Regions from separate parts of the Psychrobacillus sp. FSL K6-4615 genome, predicted to be linked through region 2. Evidence: riboswitches for the same ligand, from Rfam matches in the RefSeq annotation. Region 2 holds a riboswitch; the other holds the start of a gene.

Region 1 (10,556 bases), 770 kb from region 2:
GAGACTTTGGGCGAGTTGGTAGACAACAGTTGGTAATGGAGATCTTAAAAGACGAGCTATTGTCTATTGAAAACGTACCGAATTTACCTAAATTCATTGGAGCTACTGAGGGATATATCCAAACAGATTATTCGCGTTCAGACAAAACAAAAAGAGTATTAGATGCAGTTGTAAGTGGTAAGTTAGAAATGGAAAAATTGACAATTCCAGTAGAAGGTACATATTCATTTAAGAATTATAGCCATGCTGGATCAGTCATCGTACTCGACAAAGAGATGAATAAAACGGCCATTACAGAGTTTTTAGAGAAATAAGTTGCTTTAATATTGCCATATTATTTTTTACTCCGTAAAATAAATATAAATAGAAAGGAAGTTTGATAGAAGTGGAGCCTGAAAAACCTTCTTTTTTCTCTACTAGATACATAAAATTTTTAGGTGGACGTAATACAATCTTTTCATTAGTTCTATTGCTAATGATTGGCCTTGTTATTATGATCTACGATGAAATTTCCTTTATTTTTGTGCCTTTGACAGTGTTTCTCGGCAATGTAATTTTACCAATAATTTTAGCTGTCATTGTATACTATTTATTACGCCCAATATTGCGGTTACTAGAAAAAATTAAAATTAAACGGGTCTGGGGAATTCTGATCATTTTCTTAGTCCTAGTCGGTTTAATAACTTTACTGGTATTCCTAGTGTTTCCTTTTTTAAAGGGACAAATATTTAAACTAGTAGAGGAACTGCCTACTTACTTTATCCAACTTTTTAATGATCTTGATGCTTTTTTAAGAACATCTATTTTTAAGGATTATTATTTACAAATAGAAAATGACGTTGCATCAGTATTAAATGGGCTTCCTGACGAAATTGGGGAATTTGTTCAAAATACTGTAACTGGAATAGCAACTGGGATTTCCTCCATTGTAGGGGTTTTAACTAGTTTTGTACTGGCGATTGTAACGGTTCCATTTATCGTTTTCTACTTATTAAAAGATGGAGAAAAGTTACCTAATTTTGTGATGAAGCTATTCCCTCCAAGGATGCGAGATGATTTACAGGAAGTATTTACAGGTATAGATAGACAAATTAGCTCATATATTCAAGGACAAATACTAGTATCTATGTGTATCGGGTTTATGATTTATATAGGGTTTACTATTATTCAAATGCCATATGCTCTATTATTGGGAGTTATCGCTATGGTTACTAGTGTTGTACCATATTTAGGCCCAGTTATTGCTATTACTCCAGCAGCGATAATCGCGTTAGTAACATCCCCATTATTACTAGTTGGATTAGCAATTGTATGGACAGTAGTACAATTAATAGAAGGTAAGTTTATATCACCACAAATAATGGGTAAATCACTACATGTGCACCCAATTACTATTATTTTTGTTCTTATAACAGCAGGATCATTATTTGGGGTTCCGGGAGTGATTTTAGGGATACCAGGATATGCCATATTAAAAGTTATCATTTCACACTTTTATACATTGTTTAAAAAGCGTTATAATAAGTTTGAACCAGTTATTGAAAATCATTATGAGTATACAAATCACAAGGTGGACTGAGAATAATGGCGAAGAAGTTTGAATCTTCCATAGAAGTAAAATCTATTAAGATAGATACGGTTGTGGATCATCCTATTATTGAACATGGGATAAACTTATCAGGTACAATTTATATTGATGGAGTACATGATGAATCGGTTGAAAATATCAAATTAGAGGTATTTAAACTAACGAATGGTGAATCATCTAAAATAGTTTCGAAACACTCTATAGAGTTAGTCGGTGCAGCTGCTTCAAAGGATATGCAAATGATTCCTTTCGAGATTATGCCCGATGAAAGATGGATACCAGATAATAATGAGGAAGTTACGAAACTTATTTTAAGAACAACCGTGTTATTTGAAAATGGATCTGAGTATAACGATGAAGACGAGATCCATTTTGATATTGAAGAATAATATATGAAACTCCAGCCATGTGCTGGAGTTTTTTTCTATCCTGAGCATTAAATCATTTACTTACAGAACTAAAAAGATAACTGGCATTCTATGTAGATTATTTGTTCCTTAGAAATATGTTACTCACCCTAAAGTGAATTTTATCCGGAAGATATTACGTTTTTTTTGGTATGCGCCAATTTTAGAAATCTTATAGTATAAATCTTCTTTGCTAGTGCATCCTAATATTAAATTGGGAGGCAACTAATGATGATTAAACGAATATTTTCGATATTGATTATTTCAAGTCTTTTACTGACTGCCTGTGGATTTCAAAGGGACTCCAATCAGCCAGCTAAACCTGAAACACAATTAAACAACCAAGATAAAGAAGTTCCTAACACAGGGAATGAAGAAGTAAATGAAGAAAATGATGTAGGAATTCCAAAGGTAGATGAGGGGCTAAATGATCCTTCGTTTGAAAAACCAAATGAAAATAACGATTGAATTGTTTGAATAATTGTGTTATTGTATTATTTAACTAACTCGAACGGAGGTGAAGAAAGGATGAAAAACACTATGAACGCACAATTTTTTATGTTGGAATTCTTATCAACTTCTTGTGCAATTACTCATGAAAATGCTACTAACGGGACAGGTCTGTCTATTTTTAGCCATTTTCATAGTAATACTCATAGCTGAGGAGTCATTCTTTCGGATCCAATTAGGTAGCGAAAAGACTGTGCTTTTTAGACAGTCTTTTTTTGTTGCGAAAAAAAGAATTGCTCCTCAGCTCATTAAAGAATTGAAGGGAAGCGTTCATTATGATATGTACAGTTCAAAATATAACTAAAATGCTCGGAGGAAATATAATCTTTGAAAAGTTGTCTCTAGCTATTAAAACTGGGGATAGGTTAGCGATTGTTGGTCGTAACGGTAGCGGTAAAACGACTTTATTCAAATTATTGGCGGGAATGGAGAAATCTGATGAAGGATCTATTCACTTTAAGAAAGGTACTTCTGTAGGTTATTTGGCTCAAATTCCTTCCTATTCGGAAGATGTCACTGGTTTAGATGTTCTTCATTATGCTTTTGAAAAAATAACAGCCTTACAACAGAAAATGATACAAATGGAACAACAAATGGCAACTATTGGTGCAGCGGACATGGAACGACTGCTACAACAGTATGGAGAAGTTCAAGAAAAATTTACACTTTTGGGCGGTTATACAATGGAGTCTGAAATTGAAAAGGTAGTGCAGGGACTCCAGCTTACTCGGTTCATAAACCAACCATTTGCTAGTTTAAGTGGTGGAGAACAGACGAAAATAATGTTAGGGAAAATCTTACTGTCGGATCCAGATGTATTATTGTTGGATGAACCAACCAATCATTTAGATTTGTTTGCAGTTGAATGGTTGGAACAATATTTGATTGGCTATTCAGGAACAGTTGTAATTATTTCGCATGATCGATATTTCTTAGATCAAGTTGTGACTAAAATTGCAGATTTAGAGGAAGGAGAGCTTTCTCTTTATCATGGGGATTATTCTGCCTTTATACTAGAAAAAGAAGCCAAATTAATGCGTGAATTTCAGCATTATGAGGAGCAACAGAAAAAGATAAAAAAAATGAAGGATGCAATAAGACGTCTTCGACAATGGGCCAACGAAGCGGTGCCACCAAATCCGAAGTTATTCCGCCAAGCACGCAATATGGAAAGAGCACTAGAACGTATGGTAAAAGTAAGAAAACCACTCATCGACCCCAAAAAGATGGAGCTCTCATTTGAATTTGCTTCTAGAAGTGGGAAAGAAGTGGTTACGATGAAAAATGTATACAAATCATTTGGTGAAAATGTTTTGTTAGAAGATGCACAACTTAATCTGTACTGGAAGGAACGGGTTGCGATAGTTGGGAGAAATGGTTCAGGTAAATCCACTATTTTACATCTGTTGCTAGGTAATCTTCCTATTGATAATGGAGAGGCTCGGTTAGGTAGCAATGTGCGTGTAGGTTATTTATCGCAGCATTTCGAAATACAGAATCCGAAGGGAAGGCTGATTGATGTATTTCGAAGTGAGTTAAATTTGGTAGAGGGGGATGCTCGCCATATCCTTGCGAAGTTTATGTTCTTTGGTCCAGATGTATTTAAGCGAATAGGTGATTTAAGTGGTGGAGAACGCATGAGACTTCGCTTAGCGCAACTTATGCATCAGGATATTAACCTCCTAATTCTTGATGAGCCGACGAACCATTTAGATATCGAATCGAGAGAGGTCCTGGAAGATGCTTTGGGTGATTTTGATGGTACTATTTTAGCTGTTTCACATGACCGATACTTTTTGAATAAATTATTCCCGAAAACTGTCTGGTTAGAACAAGGTCAGCTAACCACTTTTGAAGGTCCATATGATTGGGCGCGTATAAAGTGGGAAGAGCAAGTAGCGATTGAAATTCCTTTTAAAAATGAAAAGCAAGAAAAACCCACATATAAAAGAAGTGCAGGAAGTGTAGAACGAAAGATTGAGGAAGAGATTCAAGCAGTGGAAAAAGAAATTTTCAACCTAAAAGAGCAAATCGAGATAGAACAGGATTGGGAGACATACGAAAAACTATTAGTAGCTATCGAAAAAAATGAAATGAAAGTAGAGAATTTGACTCTGGAGTGGATAGAGCAAGAAGATGATTCAAACTGTATTTGATCTTGATAATGGAAAAAAGATATATCATATATTTATAAAAAGAGTATTAACATCCATAAATTTTACTATATACTAAGATAAATGACCTGCTAAAGGGGTTAGTAACATTGGCATGCATTTAATTTTATATAGAGAGTTGATGGGAAATGAGAAAATCAATAAAGTGGAAAATTATAGTTTCTGTGATGGCATTAATATTCGTAAGCATGATACCGTTAATAACTATCAGTACAAGGACAATAAGTGAAAAGACCGAAAAAGATTTACTTGACCAGAGTCAAGTAATAGTTAAGGAAATGACATCATCCATTCAAAATTATCTGGCTGTTTATGAAAAAGGAATTTTACAATTATCTACTTCTAATGGAATTCTAGATTTTGAAAACAATGCTAAAAGCACAAATGTAGTATTGGCTACTCAATTAGAAAAAAACTTAGATACTAGTTTCAATGAATTTGTTTCTTTGTATGATGGTGTAGCATCTGTATATATAGCTTTTCCAGATAAGTCAATCGAAATAATTCCAGAAGCGGATCTTGGAGCAGATTTTGATCCTACTTCAAGGGAATGGTATTCCAATGCTGTTTCAAACAAAGAGAGGTTTAGCTGGTCTAAACCATTTGTGGATGCTGCAACTGGAGAGTATGCTATTTCTGGTGCTAAAGCTGTTATTAAAAATGGCCAAGTGGTCGGTGTTCTTGCTATGGATATTTTACTGTCGAAGTTAACTGAAACGCTAGCTGACAGTGAACTGGGGTACGAAGGTTATCCTATTATTGTAGATGCTGATGGTAATGCCATTGTTCATCCAACGTTATTTGGTGAAAATTTATCCAAGGATTCTTCTGTAAAGAAAATGCTTTCTAGTACCTCAGAAACAGGACATGTGACCGGTTTGATGGATGGTACTAACACAACTACTGTATACACTACGTTACCAGGATTAGATTGGAAGGTAGGCACTGTTTATGAAGAAAGTAAAATCCATCAAACAGCAGACAGTATTCGTTCACAAATAATTTTTATTGTAATATGCATAGAAGCGTTAATCTTTTTAGTATTATTTTTCCTAATTAGTCGTATATTGAAACCGATTGAACAACTAAAAAGATTGATGGATTCTATGGCAGAAGGAGATTTAACTGTTCAGGCTAATATTAAATCCAAGGATGAAATCGGACAACTAGCTAATAACTTCAATAAGATGGCTGTAAATATGAATGAAATTATACAGGTCGTGAAAGAGTCTGCGAGTAATGTCCAATCGAATTCGGAAAGTTTAAGTGCGGTGGCAGAAGAAACAAACGCTTCCGCAGAGCAAGTTTCGTCAGCTGTGAGTGAGATTGCGGTAGGTGCTTCTAAATCCGCAGAAGATGCTGTAGACGTAACAGAAAGTTCGTTGCACTTAAGTGATCAAATCAATCTCATCAATGAAAAATCAGTAATGATGACTGATATAGCTATAAAAGCAAACACTATGAATTCGAATGGTCAAAACCAAATGAGTGAACTTAAATCATCTTTCCAAAACTGGGAGTCAAATCTAATCTCTATGTCCGCATTGTTTAGTACATTGGAAGTTAGAGTAAATGCGATTGGTAGTGTGATGGAAACTATTATGCAAATTTCTGCACAGACGAACCTACTCGCATTAAATGCAAGTATTGAAGCTGCACGGGCAGGGGAGCATGGTAAAGGATTTGCAGTCGTAGCGGATGAAGTACGGAAACTAGCGGAGCAATCTGCAAAAGCGACAGAAGAAGTAAAGCATACTATTACGGAACTTCAAAGTGAATCACATACTGTAGGACACCAAATGGAAGATACTATCAAAACTTTCCGTGAACAGGGCTCTGTTGTAACAAATACAGAAGTAACTTTTGGTGAAATATCGTTACTGATGAATAATTTGCAAACTTCGATCGATGCTGTTTCAGCAGAAATTGAACAGGTTTCTACCTTTAAAGATCAAGTTGTAGATACAATTCAAGTGATGGCTTCAACTTCAGAGCAAACTGCAGCAGCATGTGAAGAAGTAAGTGCATCATCAGATGAACAACTAAGAGCGATCCAATCTGTAGCGAAAGCTTCGGAGACTCTTACAGAGCTTAGTGACAAATTAGCGAATGCAGTGAATCGCTTTAAAGTTTAAAAGAAGTTGAATTGTTTGAAAACAAATGTTAATATTCACTCAGGAAGAACAATATAATTTAATAACTCTTATCAAGAGAAGCTGAGGGAAATGGCCCGTTGAAGCTTCAGCAACCTCTGACTAGTCAGGAAGGTGCTAACTCCTACAAGATAATTTCTTGAAAGATAAGAATCGAGAGCAAAACGTTCACCCTCTTTTCTTGTTTATAGGAAAGAGGGTTTTTTGAATTTAAAGGAGGACAACAAATTGCCTATAAATATACCAAAACAGTTACCTGCAGCTGAACATCTTAAAAACGAGAAAATATTTATCATGGATACCGATCGAGCGATAGCTCAAGACATACGTCCGTTAAATATAGTTATCTTGAACCTTATGCCTGAAAAAGAAAAAACAGAGCTTCAATTGCTCCGTTTACTAGGAAATACGTCGCTACAAGTAAATGTAACCTTTTTACATATGGCAACCCATGATTCCAAAAATGTAAGTAAAACACATCTAGATACTTTTTATACGACATTCGAGGATATTAAGCACCGAAAATACGATGGGATGATTATTACTGGTGCCCCTATTGAGCATTTAGAATTTGAAGACGTTAATTATTGGAATGAGATTATAGAAATAATGGATTGGTCTAAAACTCAGGTGACCTCTGTTTTACACATTTGTTGGGGGGCTCAAGCCGCTCTCTACCATCACTATGGTATCGGGAAATATGACTTGTCAAAGAAATGCTTTGGGGTATTCAGTCATCGTTTATCAGACCCAACTGTACATTTAGTGCGAGGGTTTAATGATGAATTTCACGCACCTGTGTCTCGATACACAGCTGTATCTTTCGATGAAATAAAAAAAGACCCTCGTTTAATACTGCTTTCCGACTCAAAGGATGCGGGTGTTTTTCTAGTAATATCAAAAGATAAAAAGCATATTATGATTACGGGTCATTTAGAGTATGATGCAACTACACTTGCAGACGAATATAACCGAGATATTAAAAAAGGTGTGGATATTGATGTCCCAAAAAATTATTTTCCAAACGATGATCCAACACAAATACCGATGAACTCCTGGCGTTCCCATACACATTTACTTTTTTCCAATTGGTTGAATTATTATGTGTATCAAGAAACTCCTTATGATTGGGAGTAACTAAAAGGCTGGCCGTGAGTGAATTCACGATCAGCCTATATATGTTGATGAAAATGAGTATTATAATTTTTTATTCTGTCTTAAAAATTTGGTTAATTTCCTGCATTTCTTCTATCGTCAGTTCCACTTCAAGTGCTTTCAGATTTCGTAACACTTGTTCTGGTTTTTTAGCTCCAGGAATTACTGTATCTATGGTATTTTGTGCTAGATACCATGCAAGAACAATGGAAGAAACCTCCGCTTGTTTATCATTTGCTATACTACGAAGAGACTCAATCTTTTCCAAATTACGAATATAAACCTCCCCTTGAAATAACGGATTTTTTGATCGGCCGTCTTCAATTATAGAATCTTTATTGAATTTTCCTGTCAAAAGACCAGAAGCAAGAGGGAAATACGGGATAAATGAAATTTGGTGTTTGGCGCAAAAAGGGATTAACTCATTTTCTGCCTCTCTTTTGAATAGATTATAGCCTGATTGGATTACTTCTAAATTCCCGTCTTTATTGGCTTCGGTTAATTGATCCATTGTGAAATTGGATACGCCAATTGCTCTAATTTTACCCTCTTCTTTAAGTCGTGAGAGTGTTCCAATTGCTTCATCTTTAGGAGTTCCTTCATCTGGAAAATGGATATAGAATAGATCAATGTAGTCGGTTTGCAGTCTGCGCAAACTATTTTCAACGGTCTCTCTTAAAAATTTAGGAGAGTTATCTACAATAACCTTTCCATCCTCTATCTTGTGTGCCCCTTTTGTTGCAATAATCATATCTTGCCTGGTGTTAAATTCCTTTAATACTCCTCCTATGAGTTCTTCTGATCTTCCCATCCCATATATAAAGGCACTATCTATAAAATTGATTCCATTTTGAATAGCAGCACGTACAATTTCCTTGCCTGTTTCATCGTTTAAATTAGGGAATAGATTGTGTCCACCGACCGCGTTACTTCCTAAACCAATAGGGTTTACCAATAGACCAGTACGACCAATTTCTACTGCATTTTTCATAATAATAGAAACAACTCCTTTTCTCTGAATATTTCTATTATAATATAGAAAAACGAGAATACCAAAAGGTGGAGATTGATTTGACCGTACTAACGGATGTGCACACTGATTTTATTGGAGTAGTTCATCAAAAGTTTTCTGATTTGATGAGAGATGTAGAAAAAGCAATCATGCAGATGGAGGAAGATAAGTTATTTTGGACTCCAAATAATCATTCGAATAGTGTAGCTATCATCATTAAACATATGAGTGGGAATCTGATTTCAAGATGGACGGACTTTTTGACGACAGACGGTGAAAAGCCTGACAGAAATCGGGACGAGGAATTTGAAAGTACAGTGGAAACTCGTGAGGAGTTGTTAGAAATTTGGTCGAGGGGATGTCAAGTATTCTTAGAAGCATTAGATACAATAAAATCAGTCCATTTGCTCCAAACTATTTACATTAGGAACGAGCCTCATACCGTTATGGAAGCTGTTATTAGAAGTCTTTCTCATACATTTTCTCATGTTGGACAGGTGATTTATATTGCGAAGCAAGTGACTACTGAAGAGAAGTGGACAACATTGTCTATTCCTAAAAAGCAAAAGTAGAAGTGGAGGCATTATTTTGAAGCTTGGACTATTAAAAAACGAGGTAAAGTTATCTCCATACGACGGGGAATGGGGGAAAGAGTTCAACCGGGTGAAACTAGAAGTTTTAGAAGCAACAGGACTTCTAGAAGATCGAATACAGCATATTGGAAGCACCGCAATAAAAAACATGCCTGCTAAACCTATTATAGATATATTATTAGGAATAGATGATATTTCAAATGTAGATAAAGCTATATTTAAACAATTACAAAGTATCGGATTTCTAAGATTGAGAGTGGAAAGACCAGGTGAAATAGTTCTGGCAAAATTTACAGATGAAACTTATGAAGTGAAAACTCATTTCATCCATATGGTAGATTTTGAAGAAGAACTATGGTGTAATCAACTATTTTTTAGAAATTACTTAAACTCCAATGAGAAAGCAAAAGAAGCTTACATGAATATAAAAATTCAGAGTGCAAGGCAAAAGAATATTAATATTAGTGCATATACAGATGTAAAGGAACCATTTGTTAAAAGCATATATTCAAAGCGAACTAGTAAGGAAGTGAATTAGGAATGCTCACTAATCTTTATTTCGTCAGACATGCGCATTCCATCTATTCCACGGACGAATTGGGAAGACCGTTGTCTGAAAAGGGTATGGTCGATGCAAAGAAAATAACAGATCTGTTACTACAGGAGAATATAGAAGTAGTAGTATCAAGTCCTTATAAGAGAGCTATTCAAACTGTGGAAGGAATTGCGAATCATTTAAAAAAAGATATAGAAATTATGGATGCATTCAAGGAACGACTTTTATCCGATCAACCAGTTGCTGATTTTAACGAAGCAATGTTAAAAGTATGGTCGGATTATGGCTTTTCACTTCCAGGAGGAGAATCTAATCATGTTGCGCAAGCTAGAGGTATCCATGTAACGAAAGAAATTTTGAAGAAATTTGATGGCAAGAATATCGCAATAGGTACACATGGTAATATAA
Region 2 (10,556 bases):
CACATTTTGTGTCCAGAGAATGCAAGGAAGTCACAATCAAGTGCTTGAACATCTAATTTTAGATGTGGTGCAGCTTGAGCACCATCAACTACCATTACAGCTCCATGTTCATGTGCAATTTGCGTAATTTCTTTAATCGGATTCATGGTTCCTAAGACGTTCGATACATAAACGATTGACACAATTTTAGTTCGGTTAGTAATAGTTTCTCTAACCTTCTCTAAAGAAAGTGTACCATCAGCTTCTAAATCGATATATTTTAATACGGCACCTGTTCTCTTAGCTAGTTGCTGCCAAGGAATAATATTGGAATGGTGCTCCATATGCGTAATAACAATTTCATCGCCCTCTTTTAGGTTAGCTTGGCCGTAGCTCTGTGCCACCATATTGATAGCGGTTGTTGTACCACGAGTAAAAATAACTTCTTTAGTAGACTTAGCATTAATAAATTTTCGAACCTTTTCACGTGCTCCTTCGTAACTATCCGTCGCTCGGTTACCCAGCGTATGAACACCACGATGCACATTTGCGTTTTCAAATTCATAATACTTTTTGATCGCTTCTATTACTTGAATTGGTTTTTGAGAAGTAGCCCCATTGTCTAAATAGACTAATGGATGACCGTTAATCTCTTGGTTTAAAATCGGAAAATAGCTTCGAATCTCTTTAGTATTGAGCATTAGCGAACTTTCCTTTCAATAACCTCCGTCAGTTGTTTCTTCACGCCTTCTATCGGTAATTCGTTTACGACAGGAGCAAGGAATCCATGAATTACTAGACGCTCTGCTTCATGTTGAGAAATACCACGGCTCATTAAATAGTACAACTGAAGTGGATCTACTCGGCCAACTGATGCTGCGTGACCTGCTGTTACATCATCTTCATCGATTAAAAGAATAGGATTTGCATCTCCACGTGCTTTTTCGCTAAGCATTAATACACGAGATTCTTGCTCTGCGTTAGATTTAGTAGCACCATACTCAATTTTACCAATACCATTGAATATAGATGAAGCTTCGTCTTTCATAACGCCGTGCTTAAGAATTTGACCTTCCGTATGTTTGCCCCAGTGGATTACTTTTGTTGTAAAGTTTTGCTTTTGTTTCCCGCGACCTACAACAACCATTTTCACATGACCTTCTGAATTATCTCCAACTAAATGTGTTGTATTTTCAGAAATAGTATCACCATCATTCATCATACCAAGTGCCCACTCAAGAACTGCATCTCGACTTGTTACACCACGACGATTAACGTATGTTGTAAATCCTTCTGCTAGAACATCAACTGTTCCAAATGTAACTCTTGAATTGTCTTTGGCAATGACTTCCGTCACGATATTAGCTAATCCTTCTGCATGATCCACAGTAGATAAGTAGTTCTCTACATATGTTACAGAACTATTTTCATCAGCTACTAGTAAAGTGTGATTGAAAAGAGAAGCTGTTTTATCATCATGTAAGTAAATAACTTGAATTGGTTCTTCGATTACTACATTTTTAGGTACGTATAAGAATACACCACCGTTTAATAATGCAGCATGAAGTGCAGTTAGTTTATGTTCTGTTACTTTGACACCATCGGTCATGAAGTATTGTTGAACAAGTGCTGAATGCTCACGAATTGCAGTGTATATATCTGTTAAAATAACACCTTTTGCTTTTAGCTCTTCTGATAATGAAAGAAAAGCAGGTGTATTATTATGTTGAATGTAAATGTTTTGTTGCTCTGCATTTACGACAGCCTTCACTTCTTCAGGTAATTCTACTAAAGATGTAAATTTGCTGCTCTCTACAGTATGAACTGGAAATTCAGTGAAATTCCAATTAGTAATTTTTGTTTTATCTGGTGTTGGCATCGGAAGAGTTTCAAGTTGACCAAATGCTTTTAGACGAAGTTCTGTCATCCAGCTTGGTTCTTGCTTACCTTCTGAAAAGGAGCGGATATCTTGCTCGGTTAATGCCAATTTTGTTTCAACCGTCATGCTTATTCGACTCCTTTCTTATGCTTCTTGTCCAACTGTTTCGTCTTCAATTCCTAATTCTTCTTTAATCCATTCATAGCCTTCTGCTTCTAATCTTTGAGCAAGCTCAGGTCCACCAGATTTAACTACGCGACCTTGCATCATTACATGAACATGATCAGGTGTGATGTAGTTAAGAAGACGTTGATAGTGAGTGATTACTAAGCTTCCGAATCCTTCTCCACGCATTTGGTTGATCCCTTTAGAAACAACTTTTAAAGCATCGATATCAAGACCAGAGTCAATTTCATCTAAAATAGCGAATTTTGGTTGTAACATCATTAATTGAAGAATTTCGTTACGTTTTTTCTCTCCGCCTGAGAATCCTTCATTTAAATAACGTTGTGCCATATCTAAATCCATTTCTAAAAATTCCATTTTGCTATCAAGCTCACGGATGAATTTCATTAGTGAGATTTCATCGCCTTCTTCGCGGCGTGAATTGATTGCTGAACGTAAGAAATCTGCATTTGTTACTCCAGTAATTTCACTTGGATATTGCATTGCTAGGAATAGACCTGCTTGCGCACGTTCGTCTACTTCCATTGCTAATACATCTTCGCCGTCCAATTCAATTGAACCAGATGTAACTTCATATTTTGGATGACCCATAATAGCAGAAGCTAAAGTAGATTTACCTGTACCATTTGGCCCCATTACTGCGTGAATTTCGTTTGTATTAATTGTTAAATTAACACCTTTTAAAATTTCTTTACCGTCTATTGCAACGTGTAAATCTTTAATAGCTAAAGTCGACATTTAATAACCTCCATTAAGTAAATACGAATGTATAATCATTCTAATTTATTATCATTCTAATCTTAACCCAAACGAAGGTACCTTGCAAATCTTTTGAAGCATATTCTATTTAATATTGTAGAATATACAGATTTACTGTTTTCTATTGACTTTTCACTAAACTATTAGGTAAATAGTAATCTTCCTTTATTTTCATTAAGAACTTTCTAATTGAGAATGGATTTCACTATGAAGCTAGTGTAAACAAAAAAGAATCCATGGAGAAATTCTCCATGGATTCTTGTATATTATCCCCTAAATGCTTGGGCATCAAGTTTAGCCGCTAATTGCATACATTTTTCATGATCCTGCTGTCGCTTGTTTTCGACCTGCAATCGTAATTCCTGACTTTGTCTCAATTCATCGTATCCAAAACCATGTACTCCTCTAAATGCGTGGTCCATCTGTTCTGTATAAGGTAAATCTTCCGAACTGATAATGAATCATCCTCTCTATTTTTGAGTTCATGATTTATATACCCAACTAATTCGGACTTAAACATTTATTTATAAAAAAACTTAATTTGTCTTAGAAAACTTATCTACGATAATCGCAAGTGCTCCGTCACCAGTTACATTTGTCGCTGTTCCAAAGCTATCCTGTGCAATATAAAGAGCAATCATTAAACCTATCATAGCCCCGTTGAAGCCTAGCATTGTTTCCAGTAAACCTAATGCTGCCATAACGGCTCCACCTGGAACTCCAGGAGCTGCGATCATTGTTACACCGAGCATGAATATAAATGGTATAAACATAGATAACAGAATATCTTGCCCATTTATAAGCAATACTCCAATAGAACATGAGACAAGCGTAATCGTACTCCCTGATAAGTGAATAGTTGCAAAAAGAGGAATCGTAAAGTTTGTTACTTTATCGGAAGCACCCGTTTTCTGCGCCTGTTTTAACGTCACCGGAATAGTTGCCGCTGAAGACTGTGTACCTAAAGCTGTAAAGTAGGCTGGTGACATTGTTTTTAACAGCTTCAAAGGATTTTTTCCAGTTACAGTACCGGCAGCAGTATATTGTAATAGAAGCATTACAATATGCAGTGCGATAATCATGACAAACACAACTCCGAAAACAGATAATACTTTTGCCACTTGACCACCGTACGCCATATTCATAAATATCCCAAATATATGTATCGGTAACAACGGAATAATAACAAACGAAATTACCTTTTCAATAATCTCACTAAACTCTTCAAATGCATTTTGTAACGTATTTCCTTTTAATTTAGAAATTCCAATTCCCATAATAAAGGAGAAAACCAATGCAGTCATAATATCCATCATTGGAGGGATGGGCATGTCAAACAACCCACCAATTAAAAACTCCTCTGGATTTTCTAACTTCACGCTCTCTTTCCCACCTATAAGCTTCGGCAATAAATTGGAAGCGATAAAGAATGCAATAAAACCTGCTACTAAAGTAGATAAATAAGCAATACCCGTAGAAATCCCTAGTAATCTACCAGAACCTTTTCCGAGTTTAGCTATCCCCGGAACGATAAAACCAATAATGATGAAAGGAACAATAAACCCTAAAAATGAACTAAAAATACTATTAAAAGTAGCCATAATCTCCACTACTATTTTAGGGACAACTAATCCCAATAAAACACCAGTTACTATCGCTACCACTATTCGTGGCAATAACCCAAACCTTTTCATGAAGTGTCCTCCTCAAATGTACAAATGTGTTATTTATAACTTTCATACACTTTAGCACACTCATTTATTAAAGTGAATAGGATGAGTAATATACGTAATATTCTATTAATCATGGAGTTGGTTTGTTTAATGGGCTATATATATTAGTTATGGGCTATTTGGACATTGTTATGGCATATCCTAACCAAAAACCAACCACAAAAAAACAGACACCCCAGGATGCCTGTTTTCTCTACAATATTATTATTTTACCGGTACTACTGATCCGCCCCATTCGCTTAGGATGAAGTCTTGGATTTCTTTAGATTTTAATGCTTCTACTAAAGCTTTAATCTCTTTATTGTCTTCATCACCAGAGTTTACTGCGATGATATTTACGTATGGAGATTCATCTGATTCTTCAATAGCGATTGAGTCTTCTAATGGATTAAGGTCAGCGTCAATTGCATAGTTAGAGTTGATCAGTACTGCGTCGCCTTCTTCATTTTCATATAACTGAACCATTAAAGCAGATTCATAGTTAGCATCAAATTCAAGGTTTTTCTCATTTTCCACAATATCTTTTACTTCCGCTTTTGTTTTATCAATGCCGTCTGCTAATTTAATAAGGCCTTTCGCTTCTAACATTGCAAGGATACGTCCATGATCCGCAACAGAGTTACTCATTAAAATAGTTGCACCCTCTGGAAGCTCTTCAATAGAACCGTATTTTTTAGAGTATAAACCGATTGGCTCGATGTGAATACCGCCTGCGTTGGCGAAGTCATATCCAAAATCAGCTTTTTGTGATTCAAAGTAAGGAATGTGTTGGAAAAAGTTTGCGTCCAAGTCTCCTGAATCTAAATCTTTGTTTGGTAATACATAATCTTGATATGATTCTACAACAAGTTCAATTCCTTGTTCTTCTAGAATTGGTTTAACTTCTTCTAATATAACTGCATGAGGTACGTTAGATGCACCTACTACTAGTTGACTACTTTTTTCATCTCCACATGCTGCAAGGGTTAATGCACTTACTGATAGTAATGCTCCAGCTAAAAATTTCTTCATTCAATATCTCTCCCTTTTTATCCTATTATTTCTATGTGATCGAGTACTCTCGTTAACACCTATTATCGTTTGTCTATCTTCGTAGTAATTACATCACCAATCCACTGGATGATAAATACCATAATTAATATTAATACCGTGGCAACAAGCGTTACGTCTGTCCTACCTCTTTGGAAACCATCTAAAAAGGCTAATGTTCCTAGTCCACCAGCTCCGATAATACCAGCCATCGCTGTATATCCAACTAGTGAAATCGCTGTAACCGTTATGCCTGATACTAAAGCAGGCATAGATTCTGGCATTAATACTTTCCATATAATAGTAGAAGTTTTAGCACCCATCGATTTTGCAGCTTCTAGCACACCTTTATCAATTTCTCGAAGCGCTATTAACACCATACGGGCGTAGAATGGAGCAGCTCCGATTACTAAAGCCGGGAAGGCCGCATTTGGACCACGCATTGTTCCGACCAAAAACTTCGTTAAAGGTATTAGCAAAATGATCAAAATAATAAATGGAATGGAGCGGAATATATTGACGAAAGCTCCTGTTAACCAGTTTGCTAATTTGTTTGCCCACGCTTGATGAGGGCTAGTTAAGAAAAGTAGAAGACCGAGAACTAGTCCAATAATAGCTGTTAAAATTGTTGATACTGCAGTCATATATAATGTTTCAACTGTGGCTTCCCACATTTTTGGCCAATCAACATTAGGAAACAAATTATTAATCATTGTTGATCACCTCTGTATTTACTTTTTGTTCGTGTATATATCGAATTGCATCATCTATTAGTAATGCTTCTCCTTCTAACTGAAGGATTAGCGTACCAAATGCACCAGTTTGTGTATGCGAAATATTTCCTTGTACAATATTTACTTCCAAATCAAACTGTTTGATAAGTCTAGACAGTATTGGTTGTACAGTCTGCTCTCCAACAAATACGAGCTTAATCAGCTTGCCATTTGGATAAAGTTCTTTTAATTGCTGTATTGTTTGCAACGCCTTATTGGAATCACTGACCTGCGAAACAAAACGTTTCGTAATCGTTTGTTGCGGATTTTGAAATACATCTAGCACATTTCCTTCTTCTACTACATGACCTTTTTCCATAACTGCAACGCGACCACATATCTTCTGAATAACTTGCATCTCATGGGTTATTAATACAATTGTCAGACCTAGTTTTGCATTGATACTAACTAATAAATCTAAAATAGAATCTGTAGTTTCGGGGTCTAATGCAGAAGTTGCTTCATCACAAAGAAGTACTTCTGGACGGTTGGCTAATGCGCGTGCAATCCCAACACGTTGCTTTTGTCCACCTGATAGTTGTGAAGGATAATAATGCGCTCGCCCTTCCAGACCAACCAAATCAATAAGTTCCTTTACTCTTTGAGAACGTTGAGCTGGTGGTATACCGGCGATCTCCAATGGGAAAGCAATATTCTCTTCAACCGTTCTTGACCATAACAAATTAAAATGTTGAAAAATCATACTTACCTTTTGTCTTACTTGGCGAAGCTTCACTTCATTTATCTTTGTGATGTCTTCATTATTTACGATGATTTCACCTGAAGTTGGTTTTTCTAATCCATTTAATAAGCGAATGAGTGTACTTTTGCCAGCACCACTATAACCAATAATGCCAAAGATCTCACCCTTTTTTATGTCAAGATTCACCTCTTCCACTGCAACAATCGTACCTTGTTTCGTACTAAATTTTTTGGAAATATTTTTTAAACTAATCATGGGAACCTTGCCCCCTTTCTTTAAACTATTCTATACCTATCTATTATTAACAGGTTGTTGAAATTTACTTTGTATTAAAACCTTATTCTTCCCATTTTCAACTAAAAAAACCCTCCTGCAAAAGAGCAGAAGGGTTTAAAGTTATCCAATTTAATAACATTTATCCATTCTCTCATTTCCCAAAGCATTTGCTTTGCGTGACTTGGCACCATTTCATTTACATGACGGTTGCCGGGCTTCAAAGGGCACTTCCCTCCACCTCTCTTAATAAGAGTAAAACTATTAATTTGTCGGTATATCAAATGTTATCATACGACAACTTGGTCGTCAATACTTTTTATCGCATCCAAGATAAACGGAACTGACTGAAAGGCATATATTTTTTTATATACCGTTCCTCCTTTAGCGATTAGCAGACATGGCACACTTTCAATTTGATGATCCATAGCAAAATCTCCAAGATAGTTAATATTTGCTTGACCAATTAAAAAAGGCTTTATCTCTTTTATAACTTGCATCATTTTACTAGCAACTTGGCAGGTTCCACACATAGGTGTATAAATATAAAATATGGTAAGCTGCCCACTGTTCTTATGGCTGTTCCATTGTTCTAAGGTCCATTCATTCATATTAACATCATCCTAAAGTAAATATTGTCTTTTCACTTTTATATTAACACTTTTTAATATAGAAGCCAAAACTTTGAATGGTGTGGTCGCTACTTCGCAGAACATCGGATTGGTATATAGATGAATCGCTTCAGGGTATTCTTTTCTCACGACAGAGCGAATTTGCTCACCAGACTTATCTGCATCCAGAAACGCATAAATAGGAATGCCTTCATAAGGACTTAAAATTTCTTCTAGCCTGACATTCGATATCGTTCCATTGGTGCAAATAATTTCTGTTGATTCATCCAGCAGTTTTAAAAGCTTTAGTTTATCAGATCTACCCTCAACAAGAATTATCTTTTCACTAAAGACAATAGCCATTCAGCCTCTCTCCCAACTATGCCCTTTCCAATATTATATGAAAAAAACGCCGATATTAAGCGGCGTTTTCGAAATTATTCTGAAATTAATTCTTCGTATTTTTCTGGAGAAAGTAAACCATCCACTTCAGCTGCATCAGATGGTTCAATAACAATCATCCATGCATTTTCATAAGGGGATTCGTTAACATACTCAGGGCTATCTTCTAGTTCTGTATTTACCTCTACTACTTTACCGCTAATTGGTGCATACAGTTCAGAAACAGTTTTAACCGATTCAACACTTCCAAACGGATCTCCTGCTTTGATCTCATCTCCAACTTGTGGAAGTTCAACAAAAACGATATCTCCAAGTTCAGATTGTGCAAATTCAGTAATACCGATACGGACATTGCCGCCTTCAGTTTTTACCCATTCATGCTCTGCTGAGTATTTTAAATCTTTAGGTGCGTTCATATATTATACCCCTCTCCATTAATAATACATTCATCTACTATATTCACATATTTTAATAGTAAAAACAAGTGACTTTAAGAAGTCTTCCATACATCCTCAAACTGTTGCTCCTTGAAGCCTAGCGTTAATTTATTCCCGTCAAAAACAATTGGTCGTTTAATAAGCATTCCATCCGAAGCAAGTAAGGATAATTGTTCGTCTTCTGACATTGTTGGAAGCTTGTCTTTTAGTCCAAGCTCGCGATATTTCATACCGGAAGTGTTAAAGAATTTTTTTAGTTCTAGTCCACTTACCTCAAACATTTTTTGAAGAGTTTCTCTCGTTGGGGGATTTTCAGCAATATGATTGTCTATGTAATCTAATCCATTATCTTTTAACCATTTACTTGCTTTTCTGCACGTTGTACATTTTGGATAGCCATAATATTGAATAGTCATGTTGTACCACCTTTTTCTTTTAATCATACATAAAAGCCGAAAGGATAGGCAATTATTTTGAATAAATTAATATATGATTGAACCTCCAATCAAGAAAAGCCGAGCAAAATGCGCCCGGTCCTTTAAAAATAAGAATATAGAAGTGCCATTAAATTCCGCTTCAAGCGGACGCTTTCCGTGGGCCCGGCTTCAGCCGCTTCCCTCGCGATGCAGTCCAGGGTCTTCAGCTCGTACTGTTCCCACTGGTGTCACCGCTCTGCGCTCCAAACAACTAGATTGCTTTAAATGTTCGGATAATTGATTATAAAACTACCTAAATATAATAATTTCTTCTTAAAATAAGTAAGGCTGAAAGGGAATCGTATCAAAGAAAATCCACTTTCTACTTCCTTATTAAAATAATGTTCCTAACTAAGGAGACGGTTTTATCCCTATATTAACTTTTACTACTCTTAATATCTAAGCGAGAAGCTATGCAATATTTTAAAGTTGAGTACTACTAACTTAATTGATTGAAGTGAAAGGTGGCGACTTCTGCGGGATAAGTGAGACAGATGAGATATCACAGCGACGCGCTAGCTCATCGCTCACCCCGCGAAACGCGTCCACCTGAAACGCAAATCAGTATTAGTAATTATTCATTCTTTCACCCTTAAAACACAGTGTTCCGGTACAATTTTATATACTCTTAATCTTCAAAAAAGCCGATTCATAAGGAATCGGCTTTTTCATGAATTGATTAAAGAACGTATTTTTCTGCTTCGATCAGTTTAACCGATGCTTCACGTTTTTTCTCAATTACGTTGTATGGAGTGTAGCGAGTCAATTTGCGTAAAGCAGAAATCATCATACGTTGGTTATCTCCATCTACAGCTGCAATAAGAGTTTCTTTTGCCGCTTGTTCGATTTCGATAAACGCTTCTTGTGTAAAGATTTGTGTATAAAGAAGTTTTTGTGCTGCTTTTTCTTCTCCATCACGACCGATAGCTTTTTCTGTACGAAGGACTGCGGATTCCATAGCAAATAGGTTATTAGCGATATTCGCAATGTTCACTAGTACTTCTTGCTCTGCCTCTAGTTTTGTACCAAAACGTTGAGCAGCAAGCCCAGCTACTAAAATACCAATTTTCTTTGCATTAGCTACTAATACTTTTTCTTGTGCAAGTGCTTCTGTTCCAACCTCTTCAGGCATCATCATTAATAGCTCTTCTTGTAAGCCCGCAGCTTTTTGAAGAAGTGGCAATTCACCCTTCATTGCTTTTTTCAGGAATGTTCCTGGAACGATTAAGCGGTTGATTTCGTTTGTTCCTTCGAAGATGCGGTTAATACGAGAGTCACGGTAAAGGCGCTCTACTTCATACTCTTGCATGAAGCCA

Evidence for each region. A riboswitch is a leader RNA that binds a small molecule or an ion and turns the genes downstream of it on or off. The one in region 2 is predicted to bind S-adenosylmethionine.
Region 1: linked by a shared signal. The riboswitch ahead of metA (homoserine O-acetyltransferase MetA) and the one ahead of MKX53_RS12775 (methionine ABC transporter ATP-binding protein) in region 2 are both predicted to bind S-adenosylmethionine.

Annotation. Positions count from the first base shown of each region.
Region 1 covers NZ_JBBOYQ010000001.1:1,769,746-1,780,301, forward strand. The annotation lists gene MKX53_RS08585 (LCP family protein) at 1-314, shown strand, start outside; gene MKX53_RS08590 (AI-2E family transporter) at 386-1,579, shown strand; gene MKX53_RS08595 (sporulation protein) at 1,585-1,977, shown strand; gene MKX53_RS08600 (hypothetical protein) at 2,224-2,463, shown strand; gene MKX53_RS08605 (RAxF-45 family protein) at 2,536-2,658, shown strand; gene abc-f (ribosomal protection-like ABC-F family protein) at 2,781-4,661, shown strand; gene MKX53_RS08615 (methyl-accepting chemotaxis protein) at 4,808-6,814, shown strand; SAM riboswitch class I at 6,880-6,985, shown strand; gene metA (homoserine O-acetyltransferase MetA) at 7,061-7,969, shown strand; gene MKX53_RS08625 (aldo/keto reductase) at 8,040-8,978, opposite strand; gene MKX53_RS08630 (DUF1572 family protein) at 9,059-9,571, shown strand; gene MKX53_RS08635 (GrpB family protein) at 9,588-10,130, shown strand; partial or broken gene MKX53_RS08640 (histidine phosphatase family protein) at 10,133-10,556, shown strand, end outside.
Region 2 covers NZ_JBBOYQ010000001.1:2,544,351-2,554,906, forward strand. The annotation lists gene MKX53_RS12745 (cysteine desulfurase) at 1-680, opposite strand, end outside; gene sufD (Fe-S cluster assembly protein SufD) at 680-1,984, opposite strand; gene sufC (Fe-S cluster assembly ATPase SufC) at 2,003-2,782, opposite strand; gene MKX53_RS12760 (dicarboxylate/amino acid:cation symporter) at 3,340-4,497, opposite strand; gene MKX53_RS12765 (MetQ/NlpA family ABC transporter substrate-binding protein) at 4,741-5,547, opposite strand; gene MKX53_RS12770 (methionine ABC transporter permease) at 5,610-6,278, opposite strand; gene MKX53_RS12775 (methionine ABC transporter ATP-binding protein) at 6,271-7,296, opposite strand; SAM riboswitch class I at 7,466-7,570, opposite strand; gene MKX53_RS12780 (thioredoxin family protein) at 7,605-7,925, opposite strand; gene MKX53_RS12785 (toprim domain-containing protein) at 7,938-8,288, opposite strand; gene gcvH (glycine cleavage system protein GcvH) at 8,363-8,743, opposite strand; gene MKX53_RS12795 (arsenate reductase family protein) at 8,818-9,180, opposite strand; gene MKX53_RS12800 (acyl-CoA dehydrogenase family protein) at 9,920-10,556, opposite strand, start outside.